Regions from separate parts of the Telluria sp. GW821-FHT07G12 genome, predicted to be linked through region 1. Evidence: predicted binding sites of a transcription regulator. Region 1 holds the regulator's gene; each other region holds the start of a gene.
The links. The regulator FNR, encoded in region 1, switches genes on or off when oxygen is low (the NO sensors DNR and NnrR bind a similar motif). The targets are predictions, from matches to a motif close to TTGATNNNNATCAA.
Positions count from the first base shown of each region.

Region 2: a site for FNR is predicted at 4,384-4,397, ahead of cqsA (alpha-hydroxyketone-type quorum-sensing autoinducer synthase). Genes of this name have one in related genera too.
Region 3: a site for FNR is predicted at 2,005-2,018, ahead of AC07PE_RS26745 (hemerythrin domain-containing protein). Genes of this name have one in related genera too.

Region 1 is NZ_JBWKQA010000002.1:193,595-201,232, reverse strand. Features, by position in the region: gene AC07PE_RS09190 (formate dehydrogenase subunit alpha) at 1-700, opposite strand, end outside; gene AC07PE_RS09185 (formate dehydrogenase) at 716-958, opposite strand; gene AC07PE_RS09180 (TorD/DmsD family molecular chaperone) at 955-1,584, opposite strand; gene AC07PE_RS09175 (DUF2474 domain-containing protein) at 1,715-1,837, opposite strand; gene cydB (cytochrome d ubiquinol oxidase subunit II) at 1,837-2,844, opposite strand; gene AC07PE_RS09165 (cytochrome ubiquinol oxidase subunit I) at 2,851-4,278, opposite strand; gene fnr (fumarate/nitrate reduction transcriptional regulator Fnr) at 4,474-5,244, shown strand; gene udk (uridine kinase) at 5,245-5,886, opposite strand; gene AC07PE_RS09150 (hypothetical protein) at 6,085-6,411, shown strand; gene AC07PE_RS09145 (ribonuclease domain-containing protein) at 6,508-7,035, shown strand; gene AC07PE_RS09140 (M1 family aminopeptidase) at 7,102-7,638, opposite strand, start outside.
Region 2 is NZ_JBWKQA010000002.1:539,323-546,960, reverse strand. Features, by position in the region: gene AC07PE_RS10575 (fatty acyl-CoA reductase) at 1-1,133, opposite strand, end outside; gene AC07PE_RS10570 (DUF2156 domain-containing protein) at 1,137-2,153, opposite strand; gene AC07PE_RS10565 (class I SAM-dependent methyltransferase) at 2,251-2,898, opposite strand; gene cqsA (alpha-hydroxyketone-type quorum-sensing autoinducer synthase) at 3,075-4,316, opposite strand; gene AC07PE_RS10555 (sensor histidine kinase) at 4,534-5,856, shown strand; gene AC07PE_RS10550 (response regulator) at 5,872-6,873, shown strand; gene AC07PE_RS10545 (hypothetical protein) at 6,870-7,016, shown strand; gene AC07PE_RS10540 (DMT family transporter) at 7,128-7,638, opposite strand, start outside.
Region 3 is NZ_JBWKQA010000013.1:9,157-16,794, forward strand. Features, by position in the region: gene AC07PE_RS26735 (exonuclease SbcCD subunit D C-terminal domain-containing protein) at 1-449, opposite strand, end outside; gene AC07PE_RS26740 (winged helix-turn-helix domain-containing protein) at 727-1,959, shown strand; gene AC07PE_RS26745 (hemerythrin domain-containing protein) at 2,195-2,842, shown strand; gene AC07PE_RS26750 (DUF349 domain-containing protein) at 2,927-5,587, shown strand; gene moaE (molybdopterin synthase catalytic subunit MoaE) at 5,584-6,066, shown strand; gene crcB (fluoride efflux transporter CrcB) at 6,063-6,434, shown strand; partial or broken gene AC07PE_RS26765 (YiaA/YiaB family inner membrane protein) at 6,441-6,554, shown strand; gene clpB (ATP-dependent chaperone ClpB) at 6,623-7,638, shown strand, end outside.

The DNA of each region.
Region 1 (7,638 bases):
GCAGCATCGAGATCGGGTGGGCCTCGGCCGGATTGGAACCGATGAACATCACGGCCTTGCTGTAGTGCAGGTCGTTGAAGGAGTTCGTCATCGCGCCGTAGCCGAAGGTCTGGGCCACGCCCGCCACCGTGGTCGAGTGGCAGATGCGCGCCTGGTGGTCGCAGTTGTTACTGCCCCACATCGAGACGAATTTGCGCAGCAGGTAGGCTTGCTCGTTGTTGTGCTTGGAACTGCCGATGACCATCAGCGCATCCGGACCGGACTTCTGGCGCAGCTCGGCCAGCTTGTCGCCGATCTCGTTGATGGCCTGGTCCCAGGAGATGCGCTCGTACTTGCCGTTGACCAGCTTCATCGGATAACGCAGGCGGTGCTCGCCGAAGCCGTGCTCGCGCACCGAAGCGCCCTTGGCGCAGTGGGCGCCCATGTTGATCGGCGAATCGAAGGCCGCTTCCTGGCGCACCCAGACGCCGTTGCTGACCACCGCCTCCACCGAGCAGCCGACCGAGCAGTGGCTGCAGACGGTGTGCTTGATCTCGGTCTTGGCGGCCGCCGCCGGCGCCGGATCGGCGGCGCTGGCCGGCTCGATGACGTTCAGCGGCAGGTGGCGCGCGACCGCCGCCGCGCCGGCCGTGACGCCGGCGCCGACCAGGAATTTGCGGCGCTTCAGGCCGTTGTCGCGCGAAGTCTTCACCAGGCTCATGGCTGCTGCTCCTCTTTACCAGTACGCGGCCGTCGCGTAGTAACGGCGGATGTGTTCGGTCTCGCGGTAGCCCTTGGGCTTGGCGTCTTCCGCGGGCGCGGCTGCGGGCGGCGCTGTCTCGGCGGCGCCGGCGCGGGCGGCCACCACGGCCAGGGCGCCCAGGGGCGCGGCCTTCAGCAGGCTGCGGCGGGCGGGATCGGGAGCCTGATCGGGAGCGTGATCGGGACGTTTCGGGTCGTTGGCCATGATGGTCCTCATGCGGGCTGGTAGGAATCGGCCGGCTGCCACATTGCAAACGCAAGGGCTTCGACCCCGAGGAAGGCGCCGGCGAAGGCGGCGACCACCCGGTAGAAATTGGCCGGTTCCGCGGCTGCGATGTCGGCCAGGCAGGCCGCGTACCAGGGCTGGATATGGGCCGTGAACAGCTGCTGCTGCTCTTCGAGCGGCTGGCGCGCGATGCCCGGCGCGCCGGCAATCAGCACGCGCATGGTTTCGCACAGGGCGCCAAGGTGGTCCTCGAACTCGCCGACGCCGCGCGCGCGCGCAATGCGCAGGCGCGAGAGGTCATGGCGCAGTTCGGCCAGCGGCGTGTCGTTCAGGTGGCCCGCGATATAGAAGGAGCCATTCGGATTCAGGAGCGGGTTGCCGGTGCTGACGAATAGGGCCGAAAATTCCTCGGCGACGGCCTCCGCGTCCATCACGCTGGCGGCCTGGCTCAGTTTCAGCCAGGCGTCTTCGAGGGCGAGACCCGCTTCGGCGAGGCCCTCGGCGTGGACAGGCTCGGCGTCGGCCAAGGCTTTCAAGAGGCCGGCGTTCGGCGGCGCCAGCATCAGGCGGGCAATCAGTGCGTAAAAATCGGCCCGCGCCTGGTCTTCATCAGACAAGGGTAAGGCAATCGTTTGTAAAGACGCGTTCTCCGGTGGCACTGAGCGGTTCTCCCGTTAGCAAATCTGCACCGAAAGTGTAGTACCAGGGAAGCTGAAGGGCGCGCACGCTTGAACTTTTTCGGCCCCCTCACCTCATGCCGGCCGCATGCATCAGCACCCGCAACAGCCAGGCGATGGCGCCCAGCGCCGCCACGCCCAGCATCCAGAGACCCAGCATCCAGCCCAGCCTGCGCATCCAAAGCGACTTCATCAGTGATAACCCTCGGTATCGACGACCTTGCCGCGGAACACGTAATAAGCCCAACCCGTATAGGCCAGGATCAGCGGCAGCACGATCAGCGTGCCGACCAGCGCGAAGCTCTGGGTGGCCGGCGGCGCGGCCGCCTCCCAGATCGTGATGAAGGGTGGGACGATGTGCGGCCAGATGCTGATCGCCATGCCCGTAAAGCCCAGCAGCACCAGCGCCAGCGCGGCGGCGAAGGGTTGCCAGGACGGACTGCGCTGCAGCGACCACAGCAGCCAGAAGGCGGCTGCCGCCACCAGCAAGGGCACCGGCGACAGGATCAGCAGGTTCGGGAAGCTGAACCAGCGCTCGGCCACCTGGTGCTGGGCTAGAGGCGTCCACACGCTGACCACGGCGATGGACGCCAGCAGCAGCCAGGTGAGGGGCCGCGCCAGCTTCAGCATGCGTTCATGCAGTTCGCCGCCGGTCTTCATCACCAGCCAGGTCGCGCCCAGCAGTGCATAGGCGATCATGACGCCGCCGCCGGACGCCAGCGGGAAAGGCGCGAACCAGTCCAGCGGCCCGCCCGCGTAGCTGCGTCCCGACACCGGAATCCCGGAAAGGAAGGCGCCCAGCGCCACGCCCTGGAAAAAGGCCGCCGCCATCGAACCGCAGATGAAAGCCAGGTCCCAGATCGGCCGTTCGCGGTCGTTGGCCTTGAAGCGGAATTCGAAGGCCACGCCGCGGAAGATCAGGCCGATCAGCATGAAGATCAGCGGCAGGTAGAGGCCGGGCAGGATCACCGCATAGGCCACCGGAAAGGCCGCCAGCAGCCCTTCCCCGCCCAGCACCAGCCAGGTCTCGTTGCCGTCCCAGATCGGCGCCACCGAGTTCATCATCGTGTCGCGGTCGCGCCTGGCCGGGACGAAGGGATAGAGCATGCCGATGCCGAGGTCGAAGCCGTCCAGCACCACGTACATGAAGACGGAGAAGAAGATGATGGCTGCCCAGACCGCGGTGATGTCGATGTCCATGCTCGTTCAGGTGATGTTGTCTTCGTTGGCCGAGGCCTCGGCTTCCGGCACCGACAAGGGCCGCGCCGGCGTGCGTCCCTGGCCCGGCCCGCCCCGCGCCGCGCGGGTGGTGTCGAAGGCTTGCGGCCCCTTGCGCACCAGGCGCAGCACGTAGGCGATGCCGACCCCGAACACGAACAGGTAGGCGGCCACGAACAGGGCCAGGCTCAAGGCAAGCGGCCCGGCGGAGATTTTCGAGGCGCCATCCGCCGTGCGCAGCACGCCATAGACGATCCAGGGCTGGCGCCCGACCTCGGTGGTGATCCAGCCGGCCAGCACTGCCAGCAGGCCCGCCGGGCCCATCCACATCGCCATTGTCAGGAAGCCGCGGCTGTCGTACAGCCGCTTTTTTAGCCGCAGCCACAGGCTCCAGGCGCCCAGCGCGATCATCAGCAGGCCCAGGCCGACCATCGTGCGGAAGCTCCAGAAAAGAATCAGCGAGTTGGGCCGCTCGTTCTTCGGGAATTCCTTCAGACCCTTGATCTGGCCGCCCCAGGTGTGGGTCAGGATCCAGCTGCCGACGCGGGGGATGCCGACGGCCAGCCTGGTCTCCTCGTCCTTCATCGACGGGATGCCGAACAGCAGCAGCGGCAGCGGCTTGTTCCCTTCGTTTTCCCAGTGTCCCTCGAGCGCCGCGATCTTGGCAGGCTGGTGCTGCAGTGTGTTCAGGCCGTGCATGTCCCCGACCACGGCCTGGATGGGCGCGACGATCAGCACCATCCACATCGCCATCGACAGCATGGTGCGCACCGCTTCATTGCCACGTCCCTTCAGCAAATGCCAGGCGGCCGATCCGCCCACGAACAGCGCCGTCGACAGGAACGCGGCGATCGACATGTGCACCAGCCGGTACGGGAAGGAAGGATTGAAGATGATCTTGAGCCAGTCGACCGGCACCATGCGACCCTCGACGATGGCATAGCCCTGCGGCGTCTGCATCCAGCTGTTGGAGCCGAGAATCCAGGTGGCGGAGATCAGCGTGCCGAGCGCGACCATGCAGGTGGCGAGGAAATGCAGGCCGGGCCCGACCTTGGTCCAGCCGAACAGCATCACACCCAGGAAGCCGGCTTCGAGGAAGAAGGCGGTCAGCACCTCATAGGCCAGCAGCGGCCCGGTGATGGCGCCGGCGTATTCGGAGAAATAGCTCCAGTTGGTGCCAAACTGGTAAGCCATCACGATGCCGGAGACCACGCCCATGCCGAAGGTCACGGCAAAGATCTTCAGCCAGAAGTGATACAGGTCGACAAAGACCTGGCGCTTGGTCTTCAGCCAGCACAGCTCGAGCACGGCCAGGTAGCTTGCCAGGCCGATAGTGATGGCCGGAAACAGGATGTGGAACGACATCGTGAACGCGAACTGCAGGCGCGCCAGGTCCAATGCCGCCAAGCCGAACATGTGAGCTCCCCTTATTGTTGTGTGCCGAATCTAGCACGCGCGGGGGTGCGCACGATTGCCAGGGTGGCAAGGCTGGTCCGGGATCAAAATGCGACAGAGTGTGAACAGGACATTAAAGCTCAGCCTGATGGCGGCCCGCTCCTTGAACAGCACCCGTATAATCACGGACATTCACACCCTTCGCCCGCCTACCCGATGATCCAGGCCATCAGCTTCCCCAATGACGACAAGCCGCTGAACGTGCAGACCCTGAAGGCCAGCTGCGTGGCCTGCAGCATGCACCAGCTCTGCCTGCCGATGGGCCTGGAAGATGCGGACATCGAGCGCCTCGACAAGATCATCGGCCGCCGCCGCCGGGTGGCGCGCGACGAGCACCTGTACCGCAAGGACGACCCATTCCGCAACCTGTACGCGGTGCGCTTCGGGCATTTCAAGACTTACCAGATCAACGCGGCCGGCGAGACCCAGATCACCGGCTTCCAGATGGCCGGCGAATTGCTCGGCATGGATGCGATCAGCAGCGAACGCCACCATTGCGATGCCGTCGCGCTCGAGGACAGCGAAGTCTGCGAGATCCCCTTCGCCAATCTGGAAGACCTGTTCGGCCAGGTGCCCACCCTGCTGCGCCACTTCCACCGCATGATGAGCAGCGAGATCACGCGCGAGCAGAACGCGATGCTGCTGCTCGGCAATATGCGGGCGGAGCAGCGTTTCGCCGTTTTCCTGGTCAACAAGTCGGCCCGCTACGCCGCGCGCGGCTATTCGCCGACCCAGTTCGCCCTGCGCATGTCGCGCGAAGACATCGGCAACTACCTGGGATTGACGATCGAGAGCATCAGCCGCTTGCTGTCGCGTTTCAAAAAGATGGGCTTGCTGGCCATCGACAAGCGCGAGGTGACCCTGCTCGATCCGGCGCGCCTGAAGGCGCTGGCGGCCGGGACCGAGCAGTGCAGTCCGATGGCCTGATCAGGGCTGTTTCAGCTTTCCAATGACGCTCGCCACCTTGGTGGTGATGACGTCGACGGCCGGGCCGTTCGCGCCGTGCGGCAGGATGACGTCGGCGTGGCGCTTGGTCGGTTCGATGAATTGCTTGTGCATCGGACGCACTGTTTCCAGGTACTGGTTGACGATGCTGTCCGTCGTGCGGCCGCGCTCGGAGATATCCCTTTGCATGCGGCGGATGAAACGCACGTCCGGCGCCGTGTCGACGAAAATCTTCAGCGACATCATCTTGCGCAAGTCCGCGTCGTACAAGGCGAACAGGCCTTCGATCACGATCACCGGCGCCGGCTTGACCGGAATGGTCTTGCTGGAGCGGTTGTCGATCGTGAAGTCGTATTCCGGCATCTGGATCGTTTCGCCATTACGCAGGGCCTGGACATGCTGCACCATCAGCGCCCAGTCGAAGGCGTCCGGATGGTCGTAATTCTGCTTGCGGCGGACTTCGGGGGTGAGGTCGGACTGGTCGTTGTAGTAGTCGTCCTGCATCACGACCGAGACCATTTCGGCGCCGAAGGACGCCAGCACCTGCTGGGTCACCGTCGATTTGCCGCTGCCGCTACCGCCGGCGACACCGATGACAAAGGGTTGGAAGGAAATCTGGTTCATCCCCGAATGATACCGGAGCGGCGCGCGAACCGACAGGGGGATGGCCCCGAGTCAGCCTTCCAGGTACAGCTTTTCGGTCGCATTCCTCAACTCGGCATGGGGCAGGAACTGGTCCGAGATGGTAAGAATTGCATGCATCCCTGATCCTGAACTATTTGCTGTTGTGGTGATCTTACCAAGCTATATAAGGAGATGATCATGAAAACAATGCAAGTCCTTCTCATCAGCAGCATGATTAGCTTGTCCCTGGCAGCATGCAGCGCGACAGGCAGCCGCGACAGCGACATGAGCGGCAGCTCGGCAACGGGTTCGACGGCAAGCGGCTCCGCCTCCAGCAGCACGACGGAAGGCAACGCGATGGGTACCACCGGCAGCGGCCAGAGCGGCGCCGCGGGTTCGCCCGCCACCGGCAGCCCGGGTACGGTGGGTGCTTCGGGCCAGGGCGCCGGCGCAACGTCGACGACCCCGCCAACCACCCCGCCTAGCACCCCGCCAACCGACACGCCGCCGGCAGACCGGCGTTAAGTGGCGACGCATCGCGCTTGCCCGGCTGCCATGGCGGACACCGCCAGGCCGGGCAGCGATCGCCGGCTGCGTCGGCGAACCTGGCGGAGAAAGATGATGTCCAGACCCGTTGCAGTAAGTTATTTGGATCGGTCAATCGAAGAACACGGGATGCGGCGACATGGAATGCTCGGGCGCGGCAGCAACATGGGGAACGCCTTATATGCAATCGACTACGACCAGTTACCGCCCGAAGCCCGTAAGACCATCGGGCTGATCGTGACCGACGGGCCATTTCCTTACCCGGGGAAAGATGGTGACTTCTTTGGGAACAGTTTTGGCGATCTGCCGAGCGGCAGGTACCTCGAGTACACGGTCCCGACGCCCGGACTCAAGCATCGGGGCAAACGACGAATCGTCGCCAGGTGTACCACCACCCAGCTTTTCTTCACCGCATGCCATTACGAGCGAGTCCAGGTTCGCGGAGGAACGAAAGCCGAGCGAGACGAAGAACGTGAGAATGCCACTTATGCCATTGATGAGGAGTGGAGAAACGGGTTCTACATCATTACCGGCATGTCACCAGGTCTGAGGCAAGCTGTCGATGAAGCGGTGAAGTCGAAGGCCAAGCAACACGCAACTTAGCCCCCAAATCTTAACAATGGACGGAAGTCGGGATCGAAGCCTCGTTCAGCGCTTCGACCCCGGTGCTCAGTCGATACTGATCTCCTTGCGATTATCCCGCGACACCCGGTCGATCATCTTGTTGTAAGGATCGACGCCAACTTCGAAAGGCCGCTCCTTCACCGTCACGGTCAGCACCGGATTGGCCCCGGACAGCACGCGCTTCTCCAGCAACAGCACCTTCTCGTCCGCCTCCTTGGCCCCCTTGGCGCGCGCAAACACGCCGATCTCCACCGGCTCGTCGTAGGCGCGCGGAGTCTCCTTGCCCTTGCCGTCGGCCTGCATCTTCGCCAGGTGCAGCTTCATGGTCACGTCCCACTGGCCGTCGGCGCGCTTCTTCGCGCTCGCCTCAGTCACCCGGTTGTCGTAGAAGACGATCTTTTCGAACAGGTCGGTGATGAGCGCCTGCTTGTCCGCCGGCGCTTCGGCGCGGATATACGACACCAGCTCGGCCGAGGTCGTGAACGGCGACTCCTGGTAGCCCTTGTCCTGGAGGAAGCGCTTCAGCGCGCGGTTCAGGGCCTCTTCGCCGATCTCGTCGCGCAGGCGGTAGAAGATCAGGCT
Region 2 (7,638 bases), 350 kb from region 1:
TGCTTCGGCTCCTTGTGGAACAGCTTGTCGTACTGCTGCCAGTTGCGCTGCGCTTCGCCCTGCAGCAGGCGGATCAGGTCCCCGACCAGGATCGGCTTGCTGGAGCCGCTGCAGCTCTGGTAGATGCGGTGGCCACTCGGCGCCTGCATCGCTTCGGCCGCCGCCATCAGGATGCCGTTGGCGACCAGGTCTGCTGGAATCACGTCGATGATGCCTTCCGGGCGCGCCGGGAAGAAGCTGGTGCGGCCGCGCGCATAGGCCAGGATCACGGCGTCGGCCACCTTCACGCCTTCGAGCCAGCCGGGCACGGGGCCCTGCAGCGTGCTTTCGATGATCGAAGGCCGCAGGACGCTCATGGCGCGGCCCTGCATGCCCTGCACGGCCAGCTGCTCGCCCATCCACTTGGTGAAGGTATAGGTGTCGTTCCAGCCGTGGCGGTTGGCTTCGCGGATGCCGAGCGCGGTCAGGGCCTGCTCCAGCTGTTCCGGGTCGCGCACCCGTTCCCTAACCCTGGCGATGCGGCGCTGCAGCCCGTCGACGAGGGCCGCGATGTCGTAGTTACCGTCGGCGCCGCGCGGGATGGGCGTGCGTCCCGCCGGGTCGACCATCTTCTCGACGATCTCGCCGCGCCGGTAACCGTGCACGTAGCAGGTCGACACCTGCACCAGCGGCGCATTGGCGGCGCGCGCAAGCGCCGTCAGGTGGTGCAGGCTGAGGGTGTTGATGGCCAGCGCCTGGTCGAGCGGCTCGCGGAAGTTCACGCTGGCCGCCGCGTTGATCACCAGGTCGGTGCGCGCCGCCAGGGCGCGGAAGGCATCCAGGCCGATGCCGAAATGCGGCTCGGTGACTTCGCCGGTCACGCACTCGACCTGCTCGTCGAAGAAGCGCTCCAGCCAGGCCCCGCGCTCGGCGCGCAGGGTGTCGAAGATCGAGGACGTCGCGACCTGGCGCCGGAAGCGCTCGCGGGCGTCGCCGTCCTTGCCGCCGCGGATCAGGAGGATCACGCCTTTCAGGTCGGGCACGGTGCGGACCAGTTTTTCGAGCACGACCTTGGCCAGGAAGCCGGTCGCGCCGGTCAGGAGGATGCGCTTGCCGGACAGGGCGGCCGGTACGCTGAATGGATGCGTCGTCATGGTTCAGATGATGCGGGTGAGGCGGAACATGGCTGTCATCGCCAGCGCCGGCATGGCGTTGCGGTGGCAGCAGTAGGTCTTTTCGATGCGGCCCTGGAAGCGCGACTTGGCGAATTCCAGGCCCTTGAAGTTGTACAGGAAGTCCATGCGCTCGCGGATCACCGACATGGTGGCGCGCAGCAGCCGCGACTCCTGCGGCTCGACACCGCCGCCCATCTGCAGCGGCACCAGGCCGAGGTCGACGTAAGGCACGCCCTCTTCCTGGAACACGGCCAGCGCGTGGGCCATCAGCGCATACCACAGGCCCTGACGGAAGTTGGCGGACGAGCGCGAGATGTTCGGCACATAGCCGGTCAGGCGGCCATCCTTGTAGATCGGGTCGAAGAAGATGAAACCGACCGCCTCGCCGTTCAGCATGGCGTAGAAATAGCGCGTGCCTTCGCGGTAGTCGATCAGCATGGGCCGGATCAGGAAGCGGATCTCGTTGTTCTTGCAGCGCCGGGTGCGGATCCAGGCTTCCGAGATGCGCTTGACGTCGTGGTCGAAGCCGCCCTCGCGAATCTCGATGCCCTGGGCGCGGGCGCCGTTGACGGCGGTGCGGATGATCTGCTTGCGGGCGCCGCGCAGGCTCCAGCCGGACAAATCGATCTTCGATTCGCTGCCGAACTGGGTGCCGTAGTAGCCGTGGCGGCCGTGCAGGTGGTCGACCACGGCCTTGCTGACCTGGACGAACAGGGCGCGGGGAAAGCGCTCGAGGAAGCGGTCCAGCATTTCCGCGCGCAGCGAGGGTGCACACACCGGGTCGGCCAGCGCGAACTGCATCCCCCAGTGCTGGGCGTAGGCGATGTAGCCGACGCCGGGCAGCTCGAAATAGGACATGTCCGGCTGCATGGTCGAAAAGGACATCGGGTGGCTGCCGTACTGCTTCAGCCAGGCGACGCGGCGTGCGAGGTCGGCGTGGACAGCAGCGTCGGCCTGGGCGGCGGACGGCCGGGTTAGCGCGATGGCGGTGTCTGTCATGGGGTCTCCGCTAGGGTTGCGAGCGGCCTGCCATCCGTCCGCGGCTTGCGGCGGGATGGAGGACGTTCAGGCTCGGGAAATACGTGAAGACCCGGCCTCAGGCCGGTTTCTCGCCCAGCACGGACCAGTAACAGTTCAGCAGCAGCAGCTTGTAGTGCTTCTGCTCGTGGATGCGCAGACCCAGCTTTTTCATCCACTCCGGGTAGTTGTAGATGTTGTGGAAGGCGTTCCCGGCGAACAGCCAGAAGAAGCCGACCGCGCCGTACCAGTAGAGGGTCTTCACCAGCCGGCTCAGGACATTCCCGGTCGGGAAGGAGAAGTCGCCGACCACCACCTGGGCGCCCGGTTTGCCGAGGCGGATCAGGTGCTGCAGCACCTTCACCATCATGTCTTCATGGAAGACGTTGAGGAAGAAGTTGGCCACGACCATGTCGTAGCGCTCCTCTTCCTCGACCTTCATGATGTCGCTGTGGACCTGGCGGATGTTGACCTCCACGCCCTCCTTGACCAGGTTGGCCTGGAACTTCTTCAGCATGGTCTCCGACAGGTCGACCACCGTCACCTCGGCGCCGCGCTGCGCGGCATATACCGCATCCCTGCCGTGCCCGACGCCGGCGAACAGCACCTTGTCGCCGGGCTGCAGCCGGTCGAGCATGGCGATCTTGCACTTATGGATGGATTTGCCGCTGTAGAAGGCGCTCAGCCAGTCATAGATCGGCCCTACCAGCTTGTATTTGTCTCTCACGCTTTGTCTCCTCTTGACCCTCGGCTTTGATAGCTCGTTGTATTGGTCACTTGCCGTTCATGCATCAACTCTTGCATTTACGTTAAGTTCCATAAGAGTAAGCGAAAGCGTCAAACCTCCACGTTTTAGTCGTTGGCTTTACGAGCCAACATTCTGGCTTTGTGAGTCACCCGCAATCAATGAATGCGGCGACGGCGGGCCGTCGAGGTCCAGCTTTCCAGGTCGACCTCCTCCCGCATGTCGGCGCAGGCATCCAGCAGCTTGGCGATCTCGCGCTTGCTCAGGCCGCAGTTCAGGGTCAGGCGCACCAGCGCGCGGTTCTTGGGGGTGGCCGGGGCGCAGAACACGGCGCCCTGGATGCCGCGGTTTTCCAGCGCCTTGCGCAGTACCAGGGTCTTGGGCTCGGTGCCTACCTCCAGCGCGATGATCTGCTCGCTGCCTTCGTCGGCGCAATATCCCAGCCGTCCGAGGCCGGTGCGCACTTCCTCGGTGATGCGGCGCAGCGTGGCGCGGCGGGCGTCGGCGCGCTCGACGAAGTCGATGGCGACGTCGAACCAGGCCAGTTCGTGATTCAGCATGCAGGAGCTGAAGATGGCGGGGCGCGACTCGGACAGGAAATAGGGTTTGAAGCGGCTCGAACAGGTAATGATGCCGGCGCGCCCTGCGAAGGCCTTTGCCAGGGAGGCGGTGCGGAAGTGCACGCGGTCCTCGAGCCCGGCCTCGATCACCAGCCCGGCGCCGCGCGGGCCGTGGGTGCCGAGCGAATGCGATTCGTCGACCACCAGCACGCTGCCGGTCTTTTCGGCCAGCGCGAGGACGTCGTGCAGGGGCGCCAGGCTGCCGTCGGTGCTGTACAGGGCATCGACGACGATCACGCCGGCGCCGTGCTTGTTCAACTGCCGTTCCAGGTGCTCCATATTATTGTGCAGGAAGGGCACCACCTGGCCCCCGCCCAGCCTGACCCCGTCCCACAGCGAGGCATGGGCCATCATGTCGAGGTAGACCGGCACGCCCGGTTCGGAAACGCTCTGCAACAGCCCCACATTGGCGGCCCAGCCCGATTGCGCCAGGATGGTCTCCTGGGCGCCCATGAAATCGGCGAATTTTTCTTCCAGCCGGTGCTGCTGGCTGCCGGCCTGCAGGTAGACGGCGGACATCAGCGACTGCCCGCCATTGCCGGTCAGGACACGGGCCTGGGCATCGAGCAGGACCGGTTCGTTGGCCAGGCAAAGGTAATCGTTGCCGGCAAGCATCACCGCGCCTGGCCCCTGCCGCTTCCAGACGTGCACGTGTTCGCCGCCCATTAATTGTTCGATGCGGTCGATGTGGTGGGCGTCCATGCGCTTCGTGACGAAGGACGGCATGCGCAGGGTGGCGGCGGGACGGGCGGTGATCTGGGCGGCGTTGACGATAGACATGTTTTCCTCCGGAAAAAATTTTATTGTGTCCCTGCACAAGGCTTCTTCGCGTCTCTCCGCCGCACAATTGACCGAGATCAATCTCGACTGAGCGCTTTCCGTCAAGCTCAATCAAAAATTGAGTGAGATCAATTTCGAATTGACAAGTAATGAAAACAAACGGTCTATGACCGGGAGCTACCGAGTGAAGAGTCTGCTGTACAGGAGTGTTGCGAGCATGAGCGCGCCGATCAGGGCGCGTTATCGCCTGACCCGGCCCGCGTTGCTGGCATGGCTGCTGCGCCAGGAGCAGCAGCAGGAGTATTCCGTCATGCGTCTGCACTTCCTGGCGTGGCTGGGTTGCATCGGCATGCCCTTGTACTACCTCATCTGGACAACCTGGTTCCCCCAAAAGTTCGAGAGCCTGGACCTGCGCGTGATCGGTTTTGTGCTGTGTCTGCCTGCGCTGTTGGTCCCGCGCAAAATAAAGGGCAATTGGCTGCGCGTTTACGAGTTCGTCAGCGTGACCTACGTGATGCCCTTCTTCTTCAGCTTCATGTTCCTGATGAACCACGGCTCGGCCGTCTGGGGCGAATCGCTGCTGGTGGCGCTGATCGCGCTGTTCCACTTCGACTGGCTGTTCGCGCTGGCGTCCTGCGCCCTCGGCGCGCTGGCCGCCTGCTTGCTGTACGTGACGGTCGGCGACCCGGACGCCATGCGATCAGGGTTGAGCGCCTTCCCGCTTGCAATGGAACAGATGCCGATCTACGTCTTCACGATCGTGATCGTGTCGGTCACCAAGGTCGGACGCCGCGTGCTCGCGCGCGAGAAGCTGTCCGGCATGTCGCAGGCGCTGGCGATGGTGTCGCACGAACTGCGCACGCCCCTGATCAGCATCGCCGCCAACGTGCGCGGGATCGGGCGCGCACACCTTGGCCATGAAGACGGGGTGCCGGAAGCACTTGCACGCATCCAGTTCGAGGTGCGCCACATGAACCAGATGATCGACCTGTTCCTGTTGTCGGCGTCGGCCATGAGCCAGCAGCTGGTGCCCTCCGAGCGGCTGTCGATGGCGGAGATGGTCGAGGCGGTGATCGGGCGCTTCCCCTTCGCCAATGAGGAGCAGCGGGGGCTGGTGGACGTGGTGGTGCGCAAGGACTTCGCCTTCCTCGGCCGCCAGGAACTGGGCGCGGTGGTGCTGCTCAACCTCCTGCGCAACGCCCTCAAGGCGGTGGCGCGCGCCGGCAAGGGCAAGGTGCGCATCATCGTCGACGGATCCCGCCGGCGCCCGCGCCTGCTGCTGATGGACAGCGGCTGCGGCATCGCGGCGAAGCAGCTGCCCTACATCTTCGAACGCTTTTATTCCTGGCCGCCGAACACCGGTTCGGGCATCGGCCTGGCGCTGTGCAAGGACATCGTGCACGCCTGGCACGGCAAGATCCGCTGCCGCTCGCGCGAGCAGGTCTATACCGTGTTCGCGCTGGAGTTCCCGGCGGAGCGGCGCGCCACGATGCGCACCGCGGGTCCTCCCTCCGCACTGGCTCCTTCCCCGCGCCCCTGACGACCGAGGCTTACCATGACTCTCCCGATCTACCAGCACCCGACCATGACCGTCCTCGTCGACGACAGCCCCAGCTTCATCCACAGCCTGCGCTACCAGCTCGGCCCGAGCTTCCCCAGCATCGGCTTCAGCGATACGGGCGCGGCGATCGCCTGGCTGCGCGAGCACGGCGCCGCCCCCGCCTCGCTGGCCGGCCTGCTCTCGCCCAGCGTGGACACCTACACGCTCTCGCCCCAGCCCTACAACATCGCCCTGCACGTCGAGCAGGTATGCGGCATCCGCACCCAGCCCCGGCGCTTCATGACGCCCTCGGTGCTGGTGGTCGATTACTCGATGCCGGGCATGAACGGGATCGAGTTCTGCGAGGCCGTGCGCGACCTGCCGTGCCGGAAGATCCTGCTGACCGGCGTCGCCGACGAGCGCGTCGCCATCGAAGCCTTCAACCGCGGCCTGATCGACCGCTACGTGCGCAAGAGCGACGCCCACGCCCTCGACCGCCTCGAAGAGGAACTAACCCAGCTGCAGGAGGGCTACTTCCTGGCGCAGTCGGCGTCGCTGCGCATGCTGCTCGCGCTGCACGACTACAGCTTCGTCAACGACTCCGCCATCTGCGGCCTGGTGCGCGAACTCGGCGCCCGCCACAAGATCGTCGAGCACTACCTGTACAAGACCCCACCCGGCTTCCTGATGTACGACCGCGACGCCCGCCCCTGGCTGCTGGCCGTCGAGACCGAGCAGAGCATGAACGCCCACTTCGAGATCGCGCTCGACGGCGGCGCGCCGCCATCGCTGCTGGAGGCGCTCGAACAGCGCCGCGTGGTGCCGAACTTCAGCGACGGCGACGGCATGTACTCGCCGGTACGGCACAAGGAATGGCACCGTTTCACCTCGCCGGCCCTGACCTGCCACGGCCGCGAGCTGTATTACTGGGCCATGTTCGCGCTCGACCCGGACGTCCTCGAGGGCCATGTGGACTCGTTTGCCGACTTCCTGCGCCGGCATCCGGGCAACGCGTGAGGCGAACTCAGATTCCGGCCAACGGCAGCGTCAGCTTCGACATGCAGGTGGCCGTGCCGGCCGAGCTGGCGGCGGGTAGCGGCAAGCTGAGCTGGAAGCTGGATGGCGGGCCGGGCGTGGGTAAGATGATCGCCCTGCACTGAGTTGACTGGAAGCCGGCCGCCCGGATTGCTGGTGGCCGGTTTTTTGTTTGCTTGTTCGCTCCCGTCGGTTAGTTGCAAATTGTAGAAATACACAGACGCCGAGAAGCGCCATCAAGCCTTCCGCGCGGCCCGGCTGCCCAGCACCAGCCCGATGCCACCCAGAATCGCCAACGCCGCCACGCACAGCCGCAACGTGAAGGCCTCGCCCAGCAGGAAAACCCCGCCGACAGCGGCAATCAGCGGCACCGACAGCTGCACCACCGCGGCTCGCAACGAGCTCAAATGGCGCAAAGCCGCATACCAGACCACATAACCGAGCCCGGACGTCAGTGCGCCGGACGCGATCGCCAGCCCCACCCCGCGCGCGTCCGCATGCGCCCGCGCCGCGAAGACCAGCGCCAGCAGGATGCCGAGCGGCGCCGCACGCAGGAAACTGGCGGCGGTGGCGGCCAGCGGGTCCTTCGCGCCGCGCCCGCGCAGCGAGTAGCCGCCCCAGGCCACGCCGGCGCCCGCCATCAGTACGGCCCCCGGCAGGGACGGCGCGGCGGCGCCCGGCAACAGCAGCACCGCCAGCCCGGCCGTCGCCATGACCAAGCCCAGCCAGCCCGGCGGCGCAAAGCGT
Region 3 (7,638 bases), on a different contig from region 1:
GGCACGTCGCCGGGACGCAGGAAGGGAATCGCCACGCACCAGGCCCGGACCTCGCCGTCGCGGCCGGTCAGCGGCACCACCATGCGTTCGATGTCGATCCTGCCTTCGGCATCGCGCACGGCGTGGCCGACCACGCGGGTGCCGTGGGCTTCGAGCAGCGGGCCTGGCGCTTCCAGGCGGCCCGGCGAATCGTGGTTGCCGGCGACGATGACGATGTCCAGCTGCGGCGACCTGGCCCGCGCCTGCTGCAGGAAGCGGTAGAGCTGGCGCTGCGAGGCAGCCGAAGGGTTCGAGTTGTCGAAGATGTCACCCGCGATCAGCAAGGCATCGGCCTGCTCGGCCACGATGGTCTCGAGCAGCCAGTCGAGGAAACGCTGGTGTTCGTAGGTCCGGTCGAAGTTGTGCAGGGTCTGGCCGAGGTGCCAGTCGGAGGTGTGCAGCAGCCGCATGGATTTCTTACAGGAAGATAGAACCTATCTCAGTAGGGATGAGTCGTTGCTGACGCGCCTGACAAGCGGGTGCTGCGTTGCTCGTCGTTGCATGGCTGGGCCATGCGGCCTCCTCGCGCCTTGCCCGCGCTTGTCATGCATCGTCATCAACTTCCTCCTCCCCCCTGAGATAGGTTCTGGGTGAGCCAGGGCGCTCACTATAGCGCAGACAGCATCGCCATGACAAAAGTTCTCGGACAGATGAGCAAGCTGACAATAGCTCTAATAAAATAGGCGAATGAGCGAACCCACCCTTAGCCTGGGCGCCGCGCGCGCCCTGCACCTGGCGGCCCAGGGCATGCTGCAGCCGCGCCGCGCCCGCGCCGGCAAGGACGACGTGCTGGCCGCGATCCGCCGCATGGGCGTGCTGCAGATCGACACCATCAGCGTGGTCGCGCGCAGCCCTTATTTAGTACTGTGGAGCCGCCTGGGCGACTATGAGCCGGCCTGGCTCGAGCAGCTGCTGGCCGAGGGCAGGCTGTTCGAGTACTGGGCTCACGAGGCCTGCTTCATTCCGGTCGAGGACTATGGCCTGTACCGCCATCGCATGCTCGATCCGCACTCGATGGGCTGGAAGTCCGGCGCGTCCTGGATGAAGGGGCATGCCGAGCAGGTCGACCATGTGCTCGAACACATCCGCGTGAACGGCGCGACCCGCGCAGCGGATTTCGAACGCACCGACGGCAAGGCCGGCGGCTGGTGGGAGTGGAAGCCCGAGAAGCGCTCGCTGGAAGCGCTGTTCACGGCCGGCAAGGTGATGGTCGCGCGGCGTCACAACTTCCATCGGGTCTACGACCTCGCCGAACGCGTGCTGCCCTGGGACGACAGCCGGACCCCGACCATGCCCGAGGTCCAGCGCGAATTCGTGCTGCGCGCCGTGAAGGCGCTGGGGCTGGCGAAGGCGGCCTGGATCCCGGATTACCACCGCACACGCCCGCCGCACCTGGCGCTGCAGTCGCTGGTGGACGAAGGCCTGCTGCTGCGCGCCCGCGTCGAGGGCTGGAAGGAGCCGGTGTTCGTGCACCCCGACCACGCCGCGCTGCTCGACGACGCGTCGCAGGGGCGCCTGAACCCGACCGTGACCACGCTGCTGTCGCCCTTCGATCCCATCGTCTGGGACCGGCGCCGCGCGCTCGAGCTGTTCGGCTTCGATTACCGCCTGGAGTGCTACACCCCGGCCGAAAAACGCCAGTACGGCTACTTCACGCTGCCGGTGCTGCGCCGCGGACAGCTGATCGGGCGCATCGACGCCAAGGCGCACCGCGCGGCCGGGCTGTTCGAGCTGAAGTCGGTCGCTTTCGAGAGCGGCGTGCGTCCGAGCGAGCGCCTGCTGCGCGACCTGGCGGCGGCGGTGGCGCGCTGCGCACGCTGGCACGGCTGCCCGGCGGTCGAGGTGACGCGCACCATTCCCGAAGGCTTCGCCGCACCCCTGCGCAACCTGCTTACCATGCCGCAACAGGCCGCCGCCTGAGCTGTTTCTTCCGCCCCCTCCGATGGGGGCGGGAGCCCTTGCGGTTTGTGCCAGATCAAACCTGGCTCCGGGACCCGTCCGTACACTAGGTGCTCTTTCAGGCCGATGACAACGACTACAGGGTCCAACCCTTCCTTCAGGCCTGTTCAAAACATATGCCTCCCATCCAGGTTCTTGCCCCGACCATGCCGGTCAGGCTGAACTTTGTGTTGGCGAAAAACTGAGCGGAGACCGAATGCTGACGTCAACCTACACTCTCGTTGCCCTGTCCGTGGAACAGACCACCGTGCGCTCGGCGCTGCAGTCGCTGCTACGCATGCTGCATGCCTTGCCTGACGAAGATGGCGTCCTGGCGCCCGGCCAGGCGGCCCAGCTGTGCACGGAGCTGCGCCAGGTGGTCGACGATTGCCACTGGCGCAAGCTGGACAAGTTCCTGGTGCCGGCTCTGCGCCGCGTGTCGTGCGCGGCCGATGGCCTGCTGCACGATCTCGAGCAGATCAGCCGCGCCGCCGCCGATGCGCTGGCCGCCGCCGAAGCCTGCGTCGATGCGGGCGCCCGCGGCGTCGACCGCGACAGCTACCATGAAGCCATCGAGCGCTGCGTCGAAGCCCTGCGCTGCCGCCTCGAACGCGAGGAGCACGAGCTGTTTCCGCTGGCCCGGAGCCTGGTGCGCGGCGAGGCCTGGTTCGCGATCGCCAACCAGATGCTGGCGCACGACGCCGTCGCCCGCGAACGGCGCGGGGCAGGGCGGCGCGGCTGCGTCGAGGCGATCGAAGCGCGCCGCGCGCCGTATGAGCGGCCTGCACCTGCCCACGCCCAGACGCACGGTGCGGCGGGCGCCGAATTCGGGCGGCGCTACGCCACGCTCTCCCTCTTGCACTGATGCGCTGTCCGCACGCGCCAGTCCGGCGGCGCGAGGCCATCAGGTTTCTTGTTATGATGGCGATTTTGGAAGTGCGATTTCATCATGTTCGAGTTCCTATTCAAGCGGCCGGGCGACAACAAGCCCGGCGACAAGCAGCCGGCCGGACAGGAGGCGCGAGCGGAACAGGCCGCCTCTACGGGGCCGGGCGCAGCGAGCCCGGGCGCCGGTGCGACCCCGCAGCGCGCGCTGCAGGCCGAAAAGCTGAGCCAGCTCCAGGGCGACGAGGCCGCCGCGGTGGAATTCATCCTCCAATGCGAATTTTCCGAGCTGCGCCTGAGCGCGGCCGAATTCATCCATAGCCCCGAACTGCTCGAGCGCGTCCATACCGCGATGCGCAATACCGACCGCCGCGTCGCCAAGCTGATGCAGTCGCGCCTGGACGCCCACCGGCACCGCGAGGCCGAGCACCGGCGCGGCGAGACCATGCTGGAACAGGCGCGCTCGCTGCTCAAGGATGAGCTGCTGACCCCCAATCATGTTGCCGACCTCGACCGCAAGTGGGCGATCATCGCCGCGCCCGAGCTGCAGGAAGAGTTCGGCGGCATCCGCGCCGCGCTGGCCCAGCGCCTGGAAGCCCAGGTGCAGCTGCAGCGCGCCATGATCGACCGCCTGGCCGCCCTGCGCAGGCTGCCATCCGAGCCGCTGCCGGCCGCCGAGCTGGCGGCCAGGCTCGAGACCCTGACCCAGGAACAGGCCCAGGCCCTGCAGGCGCCCGAGCACGCATCGCTGCCGCGCGGCCTGGTGGCCGAAGTCGGCCTCGAAGCCCAGAAGCTGCAGGCCAGCCTGCATGAAATCGAAGCCGGCCAGGCCGCGCTGGCGGCGCGCCAAGCCTTCCTCGCCGCCCGGCAGGAGAAACCCGCCGCCGAGCTGAATCCAGCCGCGCTGCGCAAGGAATGGCACCGCCTGCCGCAGCCGCAGCAGGGCGCGCATCTCGAGGCCATGGCGGCGCTGCAGCAAGGCTTCGACGCCTTGCTGGCGAGCGTGCCGCAGCCGGAAGCGCGCAAGCCGCGCGAGCCGAAGGAAGCTCCTGCCGCCGCCAAGCCGAAAGGCCAGCCCAAGCCCGAGGGCAGGTCGCGTGGCGCCGACCAACACTTCCTCGACACCATCGATGCGATGGAAGCGGCCCTGCAGCAGGGCTCGCTGGGCACCGCCGCCGAGCTCGACAAGGCGCTGAAGGAAGCCCGCGACAAGGGCATGCGCCTGACGCCGGTGCAGTCCGACCGCCTGGCCCATGTGCGCGCCGAGCTCAAGCGCCTGTCCGACTGGGCGCGCTGGGGCGGCAACGTGTCGCGCGAAGAATTGATCAAGTCGGTGGAAGCGCTGCCGACGCAGAACCTGGCGATGAGCGAGCTGGCCAAGAAGGTCGGTACCATGCGCGAACGCTGGAAGGCGCTCGACAGCCTGTCCGGCGCGGCCCCGAAAAGCCTGTGGGAGCGTTTCGACGCCGCCTGCAGCACGGCCTATGCGCCGGCGGCGGCCCACTTCCGCCACTTGGCCGACGAGCGCCACGCCAACGCCGCGCGCGGCCAGGCCCTGATCGACGAGGCGAACGCCGAGATCGCACGCCTGCAGTCGGGCGAAGCCGAATGGAAGCACGTGGCCGGCACCGTGCAGCGCCTGCGCCTGGCCTGGAGCCACCTGGGCGCGATCGACCGCAAGGAAAAGAAACGCCTCGACGCCTTGTTCGCCGACGCCCTGAACACCCTGCAGGGACCGCTGGAAGAGCAGCGCAAGGGCGAGATGGCGGAGCGCGAAGAGATCATCGAGGCCGCCGCCGCCATCGATCCGCACGACCGCCACGCGCTCGACACCATGCGCGCCCTGCAGCAGCGCTGGCAGGAGCATGCGCGTGCGCTGCCGCTCGAGCGCAAGAGCGAGCAGGCGCTGTGGCAGCGTTTCCGCGCGGTCTGCGACGACGTCTTCCAGCGCCGCAAGGAGACCATGCACGAGGCCGACATCGAGCGCCGCGCCCACGAAGCCGCCAAGGAAGCGATCAGCGCGCGCCTGGAAGCGGCAGCTTCGGAGCTCACCCCGGCCACGGCCGGCAAGCTGCTGCGCGACGCCGCGGCCGAGTGGCAGGCGATCGGCCCGGTGCCGCGCGCCCACGAGGCGCGGGTCGAGAAGCGTTACCACGCCGCGGTGGCCCAGATCCAGCACCAGCTGGAAGCGGCCAGACGCGCCGCCGGACTGGCCCAGGCCGGCCAGCTGCGCGACAAGCTGCGCCTGGTGCAGGAAGTGGAGCAGCTGGTCGCCAGTGGCGCCGGTGCCGGCGATGCCGATTGGGAAGCGCGCTGGAATGCCTTGCCGCCGCTCGACGCCGACATGGAACGCGCCCTGCGCGGCCGCTTCGAGGCTGCCCTGCGCGCCCTGCCCGAAGGGCGCGATGGCTATGCCCAGCTGCTGGAGCGCAACCGCGACACGCTGCTGAACGAATTGCTGCGCGCCGAGATCCGCGCCGGCATCGACAGCGGCCCCGAGTTCGCCCGCGAGCGCCTCAAGCTGCAGGTCGAGGTGCTGCAATCCTCGCTCAAGTCCGGCCACGGCGCCGGCCACAAGGGCGGGCAGAAGGATGGACAGAAGGGCGGGCAAGCGAGCGGCGCCGCCCAGCTGCGCGAACTGGCCGCGCTGCCGGCCCTGGTCGACGCCCGCACCGCGTCGCGCATCGAACAGCTGTTCATGCGCCTGGCCCGGGAGGGGAAATGACGCAGGGGTTTGCGCAGTTTTTCAATGAAGTGCGGGTGCAGCAGGACGATTTCGATCTCGGCGCGGAAGTGGCGCGGATGCGCGCGGGCGACCCGCGCATCGGTGCCGTCGTTTCTTTCGTCGGCACGGTGCGTGACCTGAACGAGGGCGCGAAGGTTGCCGAGCTCGAGCTGGAGCATTACCCCGGCATGACCGAGCGCGCGCTGCAGGACATCGTCGAGCAGGCGCGTGCCCGCTGGCCGCTGTACGGCGCGCTGGTCGTGCACCGCGTCGGCCCGATGGCGCCGATGGAGCAGATCGTGCTGGTGGCGGCAAGCGCCGCCCATCGCGGCGAAGCCTTCGCGGCCTGCGAATTCATCATGGATTATCTGAAGACCGAGGCGCCGTTCTGGAAGAAGGAACAGACGCCGGATGGCGCGCGCTGGGTCGATGCGCGCGTCAGCGACGATGCTGCCAGAGCGAAGTGGGCTGACCGATGAGTTGGTTTGCCGTAGGTCTTGGCGCCGCTCTCGGCGCCTGGTTGCGGTGGGGCCTTAGTATTTTCCTGGGGCAATTGCACTCGCACATACAACTCGGCACCCTGATCGCCAACCTGGTGGGCGGCTACCTGATCGGCCTCCTGCTGGGCTTCTTCGGCAGCTATCCGGCCCTGTCGCCGGAATGGCGGCTGTTCGCGATCACCGGCTTCCTCGGCGGCCTGACCACCTTCTCCAGCTTCTCGGGCGAGGCGATGGTGCTGCTGCAGCGGGGCGACTATGGCTGGGCGCTGGCGCATTCCGGCCTGCATCTGCTGGGCTCGATTGCCTTCTGCATTGCGGGATTCGCTACCTGGCGTGCCATAGCCTGATACGGGAGCATGCTGCTGAGCGCGAAGGGCTTTTATGCGATGTCCTTCGTGCTGGTTCTGTTCGCGATCGTTGCAGTGCAGAAAAACGTTCGCGACTTATCCGCCCATCCCGCATCTTGAAATTTGCTTGCCGCATCCCTAACTTGGTTCTAGTTTAAGAACCAACCGAACCACTAGGGGATAACAATATGCGGCAAGACAAATTGACGACCAAGCTCCAGGAAGCACTGGCGGATGCCCAGAGCCTGGCGGTCGGCAACGATAACCAATACATCGAACCGGCGCACCTGCTAAGTGCGCTGCTGAACCAGGACGACGGCAGCGCGCGCTCGCTGCTCCAGCGCGCCGGCGTGAATGTCGGCGCGCTGTCGACCGCGCTGCGCGGCGTGCTGGAGCGCCTGCCCAAGGTGTCCGGCACCGGCGGCGACGTCCAGGTCGGGCGCGAGCTGGTGCAACTGCTGAATTTGGCGGACCGCGAGTCGCAGAAGCGCGGCGACCAGTTCCTGTCCAGCGAAATGGTCCTGCTGGCGCTGCTAGAGGACAAATCCGACGCCGGCCGCCTGGCGCGCGAACACGGGCTGACGAAGAAGGCGCTGGAATCGGCGATCGCGGCCGTGCGCGGCGGCGATGCCTCGGTGAATTCGCAGGATGCCGAGGGCCAGCGCGAAGCGCTCAAGAAATACACCCTCGACCTGACCGAGCGCGCCCGCATGGGCAAGCTGGATCCGGTGATCGGCCGCGACGACGAGATCCGCCGCGCGATCCAGGTACTGCAGCGCCGTACCAAGAACAATCCGGTGCTGATCGGCGAGCCGGGCGTGGGCAAGACCGCCATCGTCGAAGGCCTGGCCCAGCGCATCGTCAACGGCGAGGTGCCGGATTCGCTGAAGGGCAAGCGCGTGCTGTCGCTCGACATGGCGGCCCTGCTGGCGGGCGCCAAGTTCCGCGGCGAGTTCGAGGAGCGCCTGAAGTCGGTGCTGAAGGAACTCGCGCATGACGAGGGCATGACCATCGTCTTCATCGACGAGATCCACACCATGGTCGGCGCCGGCAAGGCCGAGGGCGCGATGGACGCCGGGAACATGTTGAAACCAGCATTGGCGCGCGGCGAGCTGCACTGCATCGGCGCGACCACCCTGGACGAGTACCGCAAGTACGTCGAGAAGGATGCCGCGCTGGAGCGCCGCTTCCAGAAGATCATGGT